DNA from 4 places in the Oxalicibacterium sp. genome. Region 3 is predicted to be linked to each of the others. Evidence: predicted binding sites of a transcription regulator. Region 3 holds the regulator's gene; each other region holds the start of a gene.
What was found. Region 3 encodes sigma-54, which starts transcription at its own class of promoters, with help from an activator protein. Its sites were predicted from a motif close to TGGCANGNAANCTGCTTT; they were not measured.

Region 1: a site for sigma-54 is predicted at 1,573-1,590, ahead of ACO1VH_RS03025 (ammonium transporter). Genes of this name have one in related genera too.
Region 2: a site for sigma-54 is predicted at 1,870-1,887, ahead of ACO1VH_RS06095 (ammonium transporter). Genes of this name have one in related genera too.
Region 4: a site for sigma-54 is predicted at 1,984-2,001, ahead of ACO1VH_RS05270 (pilin). Genes of this name have one in related genera too.

What each region holds. Positions count from the first base shown of each region.
Region 1 is NZ_JBMQZD010000001.1:606,837-610,686, reverse strand. Features, by position in the region: gene ACO1VH_RS03035 (arginyltransferase) at 1-703, opposite strand, end outside; gene aat (leucyl/phenylalanyl-tRNA--protein transferase) at 727-1,458, opposite strand; gene ACO1VH_RS03025 (ammonium transporter) at 1,641-2,843, shown strand; gene ACO1VH_RS03020 (NUDIX hydrolase) at 2,903-3,490, opposite strand; tRNA gene ACO1VH_RS03015 (tRNA-Met) at 3,651-3,727, shown strand.
Region 2 is NZ_JBMQZD010000003.1:204,782-208,631, forward strand. Features, by position in the region: gene trmD (tRNA (guanosine(37)-N1)-methyltransferase TrmD) at 1-626, opposite strand, end outside; gene rimM (ribosome maturation factor RimM) at 665-1,189, opposite strand; gene rpsP (30S ribosomal protein S16) at 1,238-1,486, opposite strand; gene ACO1VH_RS06095 (ammonium transporter) at 1,923-3,386, shown strand; gene ACO1VH_RS06100 (hypothetical protein) at 3,383-3,757, shown strand; gene ACO1VH_RS06105 (acyl-CoA dehydrogenase) at 3,764-3,850, opposite strand, start outside.
Region 3 is NZ_JBMQZD010000005.1:46,350-50,199, reverse strand. Features, by position in the region: gene lptA (lipopolysaccharide transport periplasmic protein LptA) at 1-232, shown strand, start outside; gene lptB (LPS export ABC transporter ATP-binding protein) at 234-974, shown strand; gene ACO1VH_RS09795 (RNA polymerase factor sigma-54) at 992-2,494, shown strand; gene hpf (ribosome hibernation-promoting factor, HPF/YfiA family) at 2,594-2,947, shown strand; gene ACO1VH_RS09785 (hypothetical protein) at 3,008-3,637, opposite strand; gene ACO1VH_RS09780 (pilus assembly protein) at 3,627-3,850, opposite strand, start outside.
Region 4 is NZ_JBMQZD010000003.1:29,127-32,976, reverse strand. Features, by position in the region: gene ACO1VH_RS05280 (Stp1/IreP family PP2C-type Ser/Thr phosphatase) at 149-1,027, shown strand; gene ACO1VH_RS05275 (FHA domain-containing protein) at 1,184-1,825, shown strand; gene ACO1VH_RS05270 (pilin) at 2,050-2,556, shown strand; gene ACO1VH_RS05265 (hypothetical protein) at 2,618-3,724, shown strand; gene moaC (cyclic pyranopterin monophosphate synthase MoaC) at 3,772-3,850, opposite strand, start outside.

The DNA.
Region 1 (3,850 bases), on a different contig from region 3:
GCCGTAGCGCTTCCAGCGGCTGGAAGTTGATCTTGTACGACATCTTGGGGCTTTCCGCGATCCAGTAGCCGAGGTAGATGTAAGGCATGTTCAGCAGACGTGCCTGCTCGATCTGCCACAGGATGTTGTACGTACCGTAGGATGCGCCGGGAAATTCCGGATCGTAGAAAGTGTAGACGGACGACAGGCCGTCGCCGAGCACGTCGATGATGCTGATCATGCGCAGGGTATCGTCTTCCCCGTCGCGGAATTCGACCAGGCGCGTATTGACCTTGCTTTGCAGCAGAAACTGCGCATACTGCTCGCGGCTGTCCTGATCCATGCCGCCGCCTGCATGGCGCGCCGTCTGATAGCGCAGATACAGGTCGTAGTGTTCCGGCAGATACAGCAGCTTGGTAACCGAAGCCTGCAAGTCGCTGTGCCGAGCCCATGCACGCCGCTGACTGCGGTTCGGTGCGAAGTCATCGACACGAATGCGAACCGGCGTGCATGCCTGGCAGCCGTCGCAATAGGGACGATAGGTAAAGATGCCGCTGCGGCGGAAGCCGTTCCTGACCAATTCTGCATAAACGTCCGCATTGATCAGATGCGATGGAGTCGCAACCTGTGAACGCGCCTGCCTGCCATCCAGATAACTGCACGGATAGGGAGCAGTCGCGTAGAACTGCAGCGTCGAGAACGGTAATTCCTTGGGATGCGTCATGGTTGCTTGCGCGAGGACTATGTTCAGTTGACAGGCAGCGGTGCGATTGGTTTCCAGTCTTCTATTTGCGGTGCATCGACTTGATGGCGCAGCAATGAAACGAATTCGGCACGCGAAATCGGCCGTGCGCCAAGTGAAGCCAGATGCGCAGTTTGCTGCTGGCAGTCTATCATCGAAACACCGTGGCTTTGCAGGAAGCGAACCAGGTAGGCCAGCGCGATCTTGGATGCATCGCTGACACGGGCAAACATCGATTCACCGTAAAACATCCGACCGATACTCACGCCGTAGGCCCCGCCGACCAGCTTGCCGTCGAGCCAGACCTCCGACGAATGGGCATGCCCGCTGCGATGCAAGGCGCTGTAACCGGCGATGATGTCGTCGGATATCCAGGTTCCCGCCTCACCGCGCCGCGGTTGCGCACAATTGCGCATCACTTCCTCGAATGCATGGTCGAAGCGTACTTCCCATGCTCCTGCGGTTGCCATGCTTTGCTGCACCTTGCGCAAGGTTTTGCGCAGACTGTCCGAAATTCTGAATTCGTCGACGAACAACACCATGCGCGGATCCGTGCTCCACCACAAGATTGGCTGGCCGTCCGAAAACCACGGGAAGATGCCGGCCCGATAAGCCGCCAGCAGGCGTTTCGGTGATAGGTCAGCGCCGGCGGCCAAAAGGCCTGCGGCGCCGTCGGCTTCGGTCAGTGCCGTGGAAACGTCCGGAAAAGGATCTTCGGCTTCCAGCCAAGGGATCATGCCCTCTCCCCAAATTGGCTCGTTATTTTGCCCGGCTGTGGTGCGCCTGCCGAAAACTGAAAGAGGATCAAAAAATAACCATTAATAATCATGTGCTTGCAAATATTCCCAAAAAGGAACGATTTTTGCTTTTATGGTGCGTCATTTTGTTTGAGATGCACATTAATTGGGAGATTTTTTGCATGGATGCACTTAAAAACGGCACCGATGCCTTGTTCATCATGCTCGGCGCCATCATGGTGCTGGCGATGCATGCCGGGTTTGCCTTTCTGGAGCTGGGCACGGTACGCAAGAAAAACCAGGTCAACGCGCTGGTCAAAATATTAGTCGATTTTGCCGTGTCGACGATCGCCTATTTCTTTGTCGGTTACGCGGTTGCCTACGGCACCACCTTTTTCAGCAGTGCCGACGTGCTGTCGCAGCGCAACGGATTTGAATTGGTGAAATTCTTTTTCCTGCTGACGTTTGCCGCGGCGATTCCGGCGATTATCTCGGGCGGGATTGCCGAACGCTCGCGTTTTCATCCGCAATTGCTGGCAACGGCATTGATCGTCGGATTCGTCTATCCATTCTTCGAAGGCATCGCATGGAACCAGCATTTCGGCATTCAGGCATGGCTGCATGCGACGTTTTCGGAGGACTTTCATGATTTTGCCGGTTCGGTCGTCGTGCATGCGGTCGGCGGCTGGATCGCATTGCCGGCTGTGCTGTTTCTCGGTGCACGGCGTGGCCGCTACACGAAGGACGGCGCCATTGCCGCGCATCCGCCATCGAGCATTCCCTTTCTGGCGCTGGGAGCCTGGATTCTTACGGTCGGCTGGTTCGGCTTCAACGTGATGAGTGCGCAGACGATGGAGCAGATGAACGGCTTGGTCGCCGTCAATTCATTGATGGCCATGGTTGGTGGCACGCTGGCAGCTTTTCTGGCGGGCAAGAACGATCCAGGCTATGTACATAATGGTCCACTGGCGGGTCTGGTGGCGGTTTGCGCCGGCTCGAATCTGATGCATCCGCTCGGTGCACTGGTGACCGGCGCGATCGGCGGTTTCATCTTTGTCCGGATGTTCGCGTTGACGCAGAATAAATGGAAGATCGACGACGTGCTGGGTGTGTGGCCGCTGCATGGTTTGTGCGGCACGTGGGGCGGTCTCGCGGCCGGAATTTTCGGGGCGAAGGCCTTGGGCGGTTTGGGTGGCGTCTCTTTCATGTCGCAATTGATCGGCACAGCCCTGGGCATTGCGATTGCATTGATTGGAGGCGCGGTGATCTATGGCGTGCTGAAGGCGACGGTAGGAATTCGCCTGGACCCGGAGCAGGAATTCGATGGCGCCGATCTGTCGATCCACAAGATCAGTGCGACACCCGAGCGGGAAACATACTGGTGATACAAATAAAACGGCAGCTGATGGGCTGCCGTTTTTTCGTCATGAGTGCAATGCCGAAATCAGCTTGCAGCGGTCGATTCGGCGTGCGGCATCGGCTTCAGAATGTCCATCGTATGGAAGCGGTAGCCGCCGCTTTTCCTGCGCGCAGCATGGTCTTCCAGGAAAAATTTCAGCGTGTTGCCGACGGTCTGAAAGGCGATGTCGTCCCACGGTATATCTTCCGGTGCGAATAACTTAACTTCGAGACTTTCTGGACCGGCTTCATAGTTCAGGTCGAGCAAGGTTGCGCGATAGAACATGTGTACCTGATGCACGTGCGGTACGTTGAGTAGCGAGAACAGTTCGTGCAATTCGATATTGGCGCCGGCTTCCTCGATGGTTTCGCGCATGGCGGCTTCGGTCGTCGTCTCATTGTTTTCCATGAAGCCGGCGGGAAGCGTCCAGTAGCCGTAGCGTGGCTCGATCGCACGTTTGCACAACAGGATGCGCATGTCGCCATCTTCATCCCAGACGGGAATGGAGCCGAGCACCATTTTCGGATTCTGATAATGAATGGCGCCGCAATTGCCGCATACGTAGCGCGGACGGTTGTCGCCGTCGGGAATTGTCAGCGAAACCGGGTGCGCGCATTCTGAGCAAAAATTCATGGGATGCAAATGTCGAGAAGCTTATTGAAGAAGTAATGCAGGCGTAGCAGTCCGTTATGTCTGCGGGAAGTTTAGCACCGCATGAAGGAACTGCTGCAGAAAGAAACTGCGATGACGATTGCGTTGTTCGTCGATACCATGTATACTTCAAATCTTCAGACGCGGGGTGGAGCAGTCTGGCAGCTCGTCGGGCTCATAACCCGAAGGTCGTAGGTTCAAATCCTGCCCCCGCAACCAAAGTCTTCGAAGTCTTGAATCCCGCCCAACCCAATCTCCTCTAAACGGGCGTCGGAATAAGCAGTATCAACGGGTATCCATGCCGAACATCATCGATGATGATTGTCGTTGAATATAAGCTCT
Region 2 (3,850 bases), on a different contig from region 3:
TCGATCTCGGCATGGTTGCCGCCCATCAGGACCGTCGGCACCGCTTCGCCTTCGTGGACTTCCGGCCGCGTGTAGTGCGGGCAATCCAATAAGCCGTTGACGAAACTGTCTTCGACTGCAGAAGCATCGTCATTCAATACACCGGGCAACTGGCGGATCACTGCATCCATCAACGCCATCGCCGGCAACTCACCGCCGGAGAGAACGAAATCGCCAAGGCTGATTTCCTCATCCACGCAACGATCCAGGAACCGCTGATCCACCGCTTCGTAGCGGCCACACAGCAACACCAGCCCCGGTTCCGCTGCCAACTGCATCACGCGTTCATGCGTCAATGCCTTGCCTTGCGGCGACAGATAAATCACTTTCGGTATCGGCAACTCGGCGGCAATCTGCCTCGCCTTGGCTGCCTTTACCGCCGCTTCCAGCGGCTTGACCATCATCACCATGCCGGGACCGCCGCCATACGGCCGGTCATCGACGGTGCGATGCTTATCGGTCGTGAAATCGCGCGGATTCCACAGCGACAAGGAGCAACTCTTCTGCTCGAACGCGCGTCGCGTGATACCCGACTGCGTGATCGCCGTGAACATTTCCGGGAACAGCGTGACGACATCGAATTGCATCCCGCCCTACTCCTTGCTCCGGAATCCAGTCATGGGACTCAGTAATCGAGTTCCCAGTCCACCGTAATCTTCTTTGCCGTCTTGTCGACCGTGATGACGAACTGGTCGACGAACGGAATCAGCATTTCCTGCTGCTTGTCTTCCGTCGCGACCGCCGGCATCACCCGCAGAATCGGATGCGCGCCGTTGTCCATCATGTCATGCACGGAGCCCAGATGCCGGCCTTGCAGATTCTCGACTTCCAGGCCGATCAGATCGACCCAATAGAATTCGTTGTCCGACAATGCCGGGAAATGGCTGCGTGCGATTTGCACGGTAGCACCTTTCAGCGCCTCGGCGGCATCGCGATCGGCGACGCCCATCAGCTTTGCCACCACGTCGTCGGTATGCACGCGGGATTGCATGACTTCCACATCCCGCATGGCCGGCTTGTCCAGCCACCACGTGCGTGCGTGCAGCAATGCGTCCGCGTCTTCCGAATACGGCCTGATACGTACCCAGCCTTGCAGCCCGTACGCACCGGTAATGTGCCCGACCAGCACCAGATCGTCAGGAATTTTCATCCCCGAAGCTGCTCCCGATCAGACAAGCCTGAACAGCTATTGCTGCAATTAAGCAGCAGCTTTGCCGGCTTCGACCAGACGTGCGACGGTCGGCGACAGTTGGGCGCCAACACCTTGCCAGTACGACAGACGATCCTGAGCGATGCGAACGGTTTCTTCCTTGCCCGATGCAACCGGGTTGTAGAAGCCGATGCGCTCGATGAAACGACCATCGCGACGGTTGCGCGAATCGGTTGCAACGATGTTGTAGAACGGGCGCTTTTTGGCGCCGCCACGAGCTAAACGAATGACGACCATAATATTTCCGATATCGGGATTTTTAATCAATAAAACCGCCGAATCCTCGGATAACCACAGGGTTCGACGACGCCCATCGAATTGAACGACCAACCGGTGAAACATCGGCCAACCGTCGAAACGTGGGAAAAGCCGCAAATTATAGCCCGTACAGCCCTCCCCCTGCAACTTTCAGTAGTAGCACGCAGTGGCTTTTACTACTTTCAGTAGTATTTCGACCACCAATAGTTGCCAAAAATTTAACTCGCCAGCAACCCATATAGCTCCACCGCACGCCCACGCCCGCTGTACCACCTTTGTGCATGCGTCCCTAATCTGCGCAGGTCCAGTGCAATCGAACCGTTCCGGACACGGCCTGCCGCGCTTTCTTCCGGCTCCGCGCATGGCACGCATAGTGCTTTTGTGAAACACAAGACATCGCATCAAGGAAGCCTCCATGATCAACCGCTTTGCCGCGCCGCTGGCAATGGCCGCCCTGGCCGCCGCCTTGTTCCTCCCCTCCGCATTCGCCCAAAATGCATCGGATACATCGGATGCATCGGCTTCCGCCGACACTCCGGTTACAGCTCCACCCATCCTTGCCGCGCCGCCGATCGCCGATCCGGAAGCGCAGCCGGCCACCGTCGAACCGACCGCACCGCCAACGGAAGAAGAAGTGCTGACCCGGCCGATGCTGGTCGATGCCGCCAGGCTTAATCCCGGCGATACCGCCTGGATGCTGACTTCCACCGCACTGGTGCTGCTGATGACAATTCCCGGCTTGGCGCTGTTCTACGCCGGCATGGTGCGCAAGAAGAACGTGCTGGCGACGATGGCACAAAGCTTCGCCGTCACCTGCCTGGTCACCGTGCTGTGGGTCGCGATCGGCTACAGCCTCGCCTTCACGCCTGGCTCGGCCTACATTGGAGGACTGGACCGCGTACTGCTGGATGGCATGTCCTTCATGAAAGAAGCAGGCAAGGTGACCGTCAGCGAGATCGCGCCGACGATTCCGGAAAGCGTGTTTGTCATGTTCCAGATGACTTTCGCCATCATCACGCCGGCGCTGATCACTGGCGCCTTCGCCGAACGCATGAAGTTCTCGGCGCTGCTGATTTTCATGGCGCTGTGGTCCGTCTTCGTCTACGCACCGGTCGCGCATTGGGTGTGGGAGCCGGGCGGCTGGCTGGCCGGACGTGGCGTACTCGATTTCGCCGGCGGCACCGTGGTGCACATCAATGCCGGCGTTTCCGGCCTGATCGCCGCCGTCATCATCGGCCCGCGCACCGGCTTCGGCAAGGAGCCGATGCCACCGCACAACCTGGTGCTGACCGTGATCGGTGCCTGCCTGCTGTGGGTCGGCTGGTTCGGCTTCAATGCCGGTTCCGCCGTGGCGGCCGACGGCCGTGCCGGCATGGCGATGCTGGTCACGCAACTGGCCACCGCGGTCGCCGCGCTGGCATGGATGTTCGCCGAATGGCTGCGGCGCGGCAAACCCTCGGTGCTCGGCATGGTGTCCGGCGCGGTATCGGGCCTGGTCGCGATCACGCCAGCCTCCGGCTTTGTCGGCATCAACGGCGCGCTGGCGATCGGCGCAGCGGCCGGCATCGCCTGCTACTGGGGCGCGACGTCACTCAAATCCATGCTCGGCTACGACGATTCGCTGGACGTGTTTGGTGTGCATGCGATCGGCGGCATAGTCGGCGCGCTGCTGACCGGGGTGTTCGCGGCAAAGGAAATCGGCGGCGTAGAAAGTTCGTTCGGCAATCAGGCATTCGGTGTCGTCATGACGATTGCCTTCTCCACCGTGATGACCGCCATCATCCTCGGTATCGTCAAGGCCCTAGTCGGCCTGCGCGTGACGGAAGAAGCCGAGCGCGACGGCCTCGATCTGGAACAGCATGGTGAGCACGTACTATGAGCGACGAACACCACACACGTGCCGAACAGGAGAATCACGCCTTCGCATTGATGGGGCGGCTGCACGTCACGCTGCGCCGCCACACCGGTCGCGTGACCGACATCGAGTACATGCGCATCGATCCCGACTACTGCCGCCACGTGCTGGAAATGACCGCCGGTTCGGACAATGCGGGCTTGCGTGAACTGAGCGCCAAGCTGCAGGACATCTTCTTCGGCGGTGAAGGTTTATTCACGCAGCAGGCACCGCGGCAACCGCTATTGTCGCGACTAGCGGAGACGCCGCCCGCGCCCCAACCGCAACAGTCGGCCAAGCCTTCTTCCGACACCGATGACGATGTCGATCGCGGCTATATCGGCCGGCTGCGTTGAAAGTCGTCAGAACTGATCTTCTTCCAACGCCAGCATCCCCGCATTGCCGCTGACAATCGCGCTGCTATAACCGGCCGCCTGCGACAAGAAATG
Region 3 (3,850 bases):
GGAACGCATCGAATACGACGACAAGAACGAAGTCATGAAGCTCTTCACGCGCGCCAAGATGCGTCGACTGGAGAACGGCAAGATCACCGACGAAGTCGCCGGCGAATATATCTCCTACGACACGCGCGCCGAATTCTTCACCGTACACAACACATCGTCCGGCGACAGCAAACCAGGCGCCGGCCGCATCAAGGCCGTGATCCAGCCGCGCGCCGAGAAGAAGGAAAACTGAGATGTCGAGCAAACTGATCGTCAACGGATTGCAGAAAAGCTATGGCGCACGCCAGGTCGTGCGTGACGTCGCGTTGCAAGTCGAGAGCGGCGAAGTGGTCGGCCTGCTTGGCCCGAACGGCGCCGGCAAGACCACCTCGTTCTACATGATCGTCGGCCTCGTGCCGTCGGATGCCGGCCAGATCGAACTGGACGGCACCGATATTTCGCGCCGCCCGATCCATGAACGCGCGCAACTCGGCCTCTCTTATCTGCCGCAGGAAGCCTCAGTCTTCCGCAAGCTCAGCGTCGAAGACAATATCCGCGCCGTGCTGGAACTGCAGCGCGTTAACGGCAAGGCGCTGTCCAAGGATCAACTCGAACAACGGCTTGATACGCTGCTGGCCGATCTGCAGATCGAAAAACTGCGCGAGAACCAGGCCATGTCGCTGTCCGGCGGCGAACGCCGTCGCGTCGAGATCGCGCGCGCTCTCGCCACCAATCCGCGCTTCGTGCTGCTGGACGAACCGTTCGCCGGCGTCGATCCGATCGCCGTCATCGAAATCCAGCGCATCGTGCGTTTCCTGAAGGAACGCGGCATCGGCGTGCTGATCACCGACCACAACGTGCGCGAAACGCTCGGCATCTGCGACCGCGCCTACATCATCAATCAAGGTGCGGTGCTGGCCAGCGGCCGGCCCGACGATATCATTTCCAACGAATCCGTCCGCCGCGTCTATCTCGGCGAACACTTCCGCATGTAAGCGCGAAGAGAATCACCATGAAGCAATCCCTGCAACTACGCGTCTCCCAGCATCTGGCTCTGACGCCGCAATTGCAGCAATCCATCCGCCTGCTGCAACTGTCGACACTGGAATTGCATCAGGAGATCGAACAGATCCTGGCCGACAATCCGATGCTGGAACGCACCGACGATCCGCTCGACAATGCCGTGCGCCTGCTGGCGGACGGCGCCGTCAGCGCCGGCAACGGCACTGCGCCGGATGGCGATGCCCCGACAGAATCGCCTGCACCATCTACTGAAGCTGAATCGTCCTTCGAATCCGGCGATCTGCCGAATGCCGAAGGCAACAATGCCGACGGCAACGCCGACAACAGCGACTGGAGCTTCGACGATGTTGCCCGCACGTCGAAATCGGCATCTCCGGATGACGACGACGCCCGCCCGCAACTGGAAGCGCATGAAGTCACACTGCGCGAGCATCTACTCGAACAGGTGTCCGTCACCGTACGCGAACCGCGCGATCGCGCTCTGCTCGAACTGATCATCGACGCACTGGACGACAACGGCTATCTGGAAGAAAGTCTGGAAGAAATCCATGCGCGCCTGCCGGAAGAACTTGAAATCGAGCCGGAAGAATTGTCGGTCGCCCTGCGCCTGCTGCAAAGCTTCGATCCGGCCGGTATCGGCGCGCGCGATGCATCTGAATGTCTGGCCCTGCAGATTCGCCGGATGGAAGGCATTCCGTTCGTCACACGGCGCATGGCACTGAACATCGTCGAAAACCATCTCACGCTATTCGCACAGCGCGACTTCAACAAATTGCGCAAGGCACTCGATTGCGACGATGAAGATCTGCGCGAAGCGCAGGCCGTCATTCGCCAATGCAATCCGCATCCCGGCGCGGTCTTCGCCAGCGATGCCTCCGATTACGTGGTACCGGACGTCATCGTCAAGCGTACGCGCAACGGCTGGCAAGTCATGCTCAATCACGAAGTAATGCCGCGCCTGCGCGTCAATGCGATGTACGCCAGCATCCTGAAGCAGAACAAGGGCGAAGGTTCGCTCGGCACGCAACTGCAGGAAGCCAAATGGCTGATCAAGAACATGCGCCAGCGCTTCGATACGATCCTTCGTGTGGCACAGGCCATCGTCGAGCGTCAGCGCAATTTTTTCTCGCACGGCGCGGTCGCGATGCGCCCTCTTGTTTTGCGCGAAATTGCTGATACACTGGGTTTACACGAGAGCACAATTTCTCGTGTTACCACCCAGAAGTACATGCTCACTCCTCATGGAATGTTCGAATTGAAATACTTTTTCGGCAGCCATGTTGCGACGGAAGCAGGCGGAGAAGCATCCTCTACCGCGATACGGGCCCTGATCAAACAATTGATAGGAGCAGAAGACCCGAAAACACCTTTCTCTGACAGCAAGATTGCAGACATGCTGGCGGAACAAGGGATCGTAGTAGCGCGGCGCACCGTTGCCAAATACCGCGAAGCCCTTAAAATTCCACCGGTCAATCTGCGCAAATCGTTGTAATCCTTCCGGATTTGTTTGTGTAGTGTGCATTACGTCACTGTGTTCGGCGCAGCCGGCAACGGTGCCTGGACCGCCAGTGAATTTCCTTAGGAGCGCTGTATGAATCTCACCATCAGTGGACATCACCTCGAACTGACCCCCGCCATCAGAGAATACGTACAAGGCAAACTGGAACGCATCAAACGACACTTCGATCATGTGATCGACATTGCAGTTATCCTGACTGTAGACAATCTTCCCGAGAAAGAAAAACGCCAGAAAGCCGAAATTAACCTACGCGTCCGAGGCAAAGACCTACACGCGGAAAGCATCGCGGACAACCTGTATGCCGCCATCGATCTGCTGATCGACAAACTGGATCGTCAGGTGATCAAATACAAAACGAAACTGCAGGATCACCAGCACGAGGGCATCAAACGATTGCCGGACAATGCAGAGGCTGCTGCCTCGTAAGAGAAACATTTCGGCCGAGCTTGGCCGTCAATGAAGAAGGGCGCGAATTGCGCCCTTTATTCATTCTGCCCCACGTTTCTCGCTTTGGAATTGAATTGGCCGATCCAGCTGGATGGAAATCCGCATATGCGTTTTAACTGGGACGCCATCAATTTCACCGGGATGAAATTCTGCCGTGCCAAAAGCCTGCTGCAATTTCACTTTTCCTTCTTCGGATAGCGTGTCGTTTCTTTCTATATCGACACGATCGACATCACCGTACTCACCGATCCAGAGATGTGCGACAACAATCTGCGGTTCTACCCCATCGAGTCTCAACATCAATTCTGTCGGCACATCCACCTTCACCAGCGGCTTTTGAGTCAGTTCGCGGGTTTCGTAATACCGTACTGTGGGCAATATTGCCTGCTCACCCATCGATGGAGATATAGAAATATCACCCTGCTTCACCGCGCGCTTTGCTCGCACCTCTTTCGCTGAACGATCTTCCGTTAATGTGGCCACCTCTCGACGCAATTCGACAGGAAGAAGGTCTACATGGACGAGATCAGGAATCTTCTGCGGGAGAGGAAACGTCTCAATGAACAGCACGGAAATGAGGGCGGCATGCGCAATCGCTACCGCCCCCATGCAAAGAATCGGAACTGATGACAAGGCGCCATGCCGCATCATCGACAAATCAGTCGACAATCAATTCACGCCAGGAAACCCTGCGTGCGGACGTTCCTCCGGAACCTGTTTCAGGATTGCTCTGCGGTGTAGTCTTACCGCTGGTGTCCGTCACCAGCGTGATCGTTTTTCCGTTATCCAACTTCAGAAAACGCAAACCCGCCACCAATGAATTACCCCGCAGTCGCTGGCCCACCGTCCCATCCGCCTCAATAAAACTGCCCGTGCGGAAGT
Region 4 (3,850 bases), on a different contig from region 3:
TGGGCGAAGCTGCGGACGAGCAACCGAAGGCGTCGCCGCAGGCAAGGAAAAATGGCCGGTTGGCGGCCAATCGCGCGATAATCCGCCTGTCGCCGCCGTCATCCAGGCGCCGGTTATCGGGACCATAGGCCAGACCCATCCTCCATCTATGACGCATCACGTCGCTCTTCAGTTCGCCGCCAGAACCGATACGGGACTGGTGCGCGCGCACAACGAGGATGCGGTCGCCGTGAGCGCTGGACACGGCATTGCCGTGCTCGCCGACGGTATGGGCGGCTACAACGCGGGAGAAATCGCCAGCGGCATCGCCACGGCGGTCGTCGTCGCGGAACTGGAGCGGCAGCTGTCGCAAACAAGGGGCACGGCAGGTGGCGCGGAAACCGGCAAGCGCCTGCGGCAATGGATGACGGATGCCGTGCTTGCCGCCAATCGGCAGATACTGGAGACGGCGCGTGACGAGCCGCAGTACAGCGGCATGGGAACGACGCTGGTCGCCGCGCTGTTCCGCCACGACCGGATCGTACTTGCCCACTTGGGCGATTCCCGCTGCTATCGCTTCCGGCAGGGCGAGCTGCGCCTGCTGACGCGCGACCACTCCCTGCTGCAGGAACAGATCGACGCCGGACTCGTCAGTCCCGAGTGGGCGCGCTATGCGCCGAACAAGAACCTGATCACCCGTGCGCTGGGCGTGGCGCCACAGGCCGATGTGGAAACCAACGATTACCAGATCGAAGCCGGCGATGTATACCTACTGTGTTCGGACGGATTGTCCGATATGCTGACGGACGCGCAACTGGCTGCGATGCTGGCCGATCCGCATGTGACGCTCGAGCATCTTGGCGATCGCCTGGTGGCGGCGGCCAACGGCAATGGCGGACGCGATAATATTTCCGCCATTCTCGTCAGGATCGACGCCGCCGGCACAGCGATGGCGCGCGGCCGCTGGCCGCAGTTGAATACTTGGCTGGACAAGATGCGGGCATTCCGCGCTATTCGTCCCATTCGGGCGACCGACGATCGCGAGTGATTATCGTGACCGATATAGCTAGATGCGGCGAATGTTATGCAATGAATGATGCGGAAAGCGGTGCGCAGCAGCATCGGATTGCGCCACGCATGAAAATTGCTTGAATCGGGCAGCGGCTGCATCGATGCGCCGCGCAATGAATAACGTGAAAGAAAAATGGCCACCATCATTCTGGCAAAAGACGGTATCGATCTGCAGGTATTCCCGCTACTGAAAGCACGCACCACCATCGGACGTCGTACCTATAACGACATCGTCATCGACGCGCCCGGCATCAGCGGCGAGCACGCCGTGCTCGTCATGTCGCTCGACGGCGTGTATTTCGAGGATCTCGACAGTACCAACGGTAGTCAGCTCAACGGGCAGCCGGTTCGAAAGCACTTTCTGCACGATGGCGATGTCATCGAACTGGCAACGCATGCGATCCGCTACCGTGCCGGCGAAGACATGCCGGTCAATAGCGTGTCGGTGAAGATGGAGACCTATTCTGCCGATCTGCGCCAGACCACCATTCCGTCGCACGTGCTTGCCGCAGGCAAGTCGACAGCCTTCATCCGCATCCTGAAGGGCGTGGGCGCCGGCAAGGATATCCCGCTGGTCAAGACAATGACCACTGTCGGCCGTCCAGGCATCCAGGTCGCAGTGCTGACGAAGACACCGCAGGGCGTGAGCCTCACGCACGTCGAAGGCAAGGTGCCTGCGCTGGTCAACGGCCAGTCCATCGGCAGCGGCACCCGCATGCTCGCCAGCGGCGACCTGATCGAAATGTCGGGCGCGGAGATGGTGTTTCTCTGCTGATTGCGTTCCCCAATCCTTGTTAAGGAAGCGCTAAATCGCGCATGCGGGCATGCCGGTAATGGTCAGCGACTGACAAAATTGGGCACTATGGGATGTCGGATTGTTAAATTTTTGTCGGTTTTTTTAACAAATCCGTGAAAAATCGTATGAATTTCGGCTGGCACAGCGATTGCTCAATGGAGCGCAGGGTGGAAACCTCTGCCTACTTCCAACAGGAGAGATAGATGAAATCGATGAAAATGATGAAGAAGGCCCAGCAGGGCTTTACGCTGATCGAACTGATGATCGTTGTGGCGATTATCGGTATTCTGGCTGCTGTGGCGATTCCGGCTTATCAGGATTACGTTGCGAAATCTAAATTTGCTGCTGCTCTTGCAGAGATTGCTCCAGGTAAGATCGGATTTGAACTAGCTGTTAATGACGGCAAAACTCCTAAAACCGCTGATCAGGTAACGGATGAAACTACTGAAGCTAGTGTTGGTGTTCAGTCTTCGAATACCAATAGCACTATCACCGTTACTGCCGCTACTGCTACGGAAGGCGGTTCTATGGAAGCCACGATCGTGGGTGGACCAACAACGGTGGCTGGGAAAAAGATTACTCTTTCTCGCGATGTTTCAACCGGGGCATGGACTTGTGCAACTGATGCTGACGCGAAGTATGTGGGTAATTCGGGCTGCACGAATGGCGGTGGCGGTGCAACTCCAGCACCCACTCCTACGACACCGTAATCGTTGACACAATAAAAGAGACTGCTTCGGCAGTCTCTTTTATTTTTTGGCAAAAGATAATATGGATACAAGCCAAACAATGGCTAGGCTATCAGTTGTGCTGCCAACTGAAATCCCTCGTCGTTATCTATTTGGACGAGCATGGGATTTCTGGTTACTAGGCGGCGGATCGTTGATCGTTTTGCTTGCGTTGTATCTGGCTTTTCAAGAAAAGGGCCGTGGATTTTCTCTCGCAATGACGCTGTTTCTCGCGAATTTCGTCAATCATCCGCATTTTGCGCATTCCTATCAGATGTTCTATCGCGATTTCGGCAACAAGCTGACGCGATATCCCAAGGCATTGCGTATCCGGTATTTTGTTTCCGGCATTGTTGTTCCACTCGTTCTCATCATATTTTTTGCGCTGACAGTTGTTTCGGAAGCAGTGCGCCTGTTGGGCATTGCTGCCAATCTGATGTTCTTTCTCGTGGGCTGGCATTACGTGAAGCAGGGCTATGGCATGGCGATGGTCGATGCCGTTTTGAAGCGAGCTTTCTATACGGAGCAGGAGAAGAAAGGCCTGTTGCAGAACGCCTATGCAGTTTGGCTGTTTTCCTGGTTGCTGGTGAATTATCTGGCGGGAGGCAAACAGGGAAGTTATTTTGATATTCCTTATTTTGTGATTCCAGTGTCCGTGATGGTGCTGACAATAGGCGGAGTCGCATGTGTATGGACCAGTTTGCGTGTCATATATCTGTTATGGAAACGGCGAGGCACAAACCAGTCGATTGCATGGAACGGTTTGCTGGCGTATAGCGTCAGCCTGTATGCGTGGCTGCTAGTGCGTGACCCATTCATGCTGTTGTGGATTCCGCTGTTTCACTCTCTTCAATACATGGCCGTTGTCTGGCGGTACGAAATCAATCGCAACAAAGCGCAACCTTCATCGGCAAGACCGGCTTTGCGGTTTGCACTGTTTTCAATTATCGGTTTCGGCCTAGGTTATTTGGGTTTCTGGTTTCTTCCAGAATGGTTGAACACCAATATTTCCTATTCGAAGGAATTATTCGGTTCGTACTTGTTCATGTATATATTCTGGATATTCATCAATGTGCATCATTACACGCTCGATGCCGTTATGTGGCGCAAAGGTAATCCGGATGTGCAGGCGCATTTGTTCACGCATTAAATAAAAAACGCCTCAATCGAGGCGTTTCTATTGGATGAAGTTTAAAGTCAGGCGCTCCAGTCACCCGACTTGCCGCCATGCTTTTCCCGCACCCGAATCTCGCTCATCACCATTCCGCGATCCACC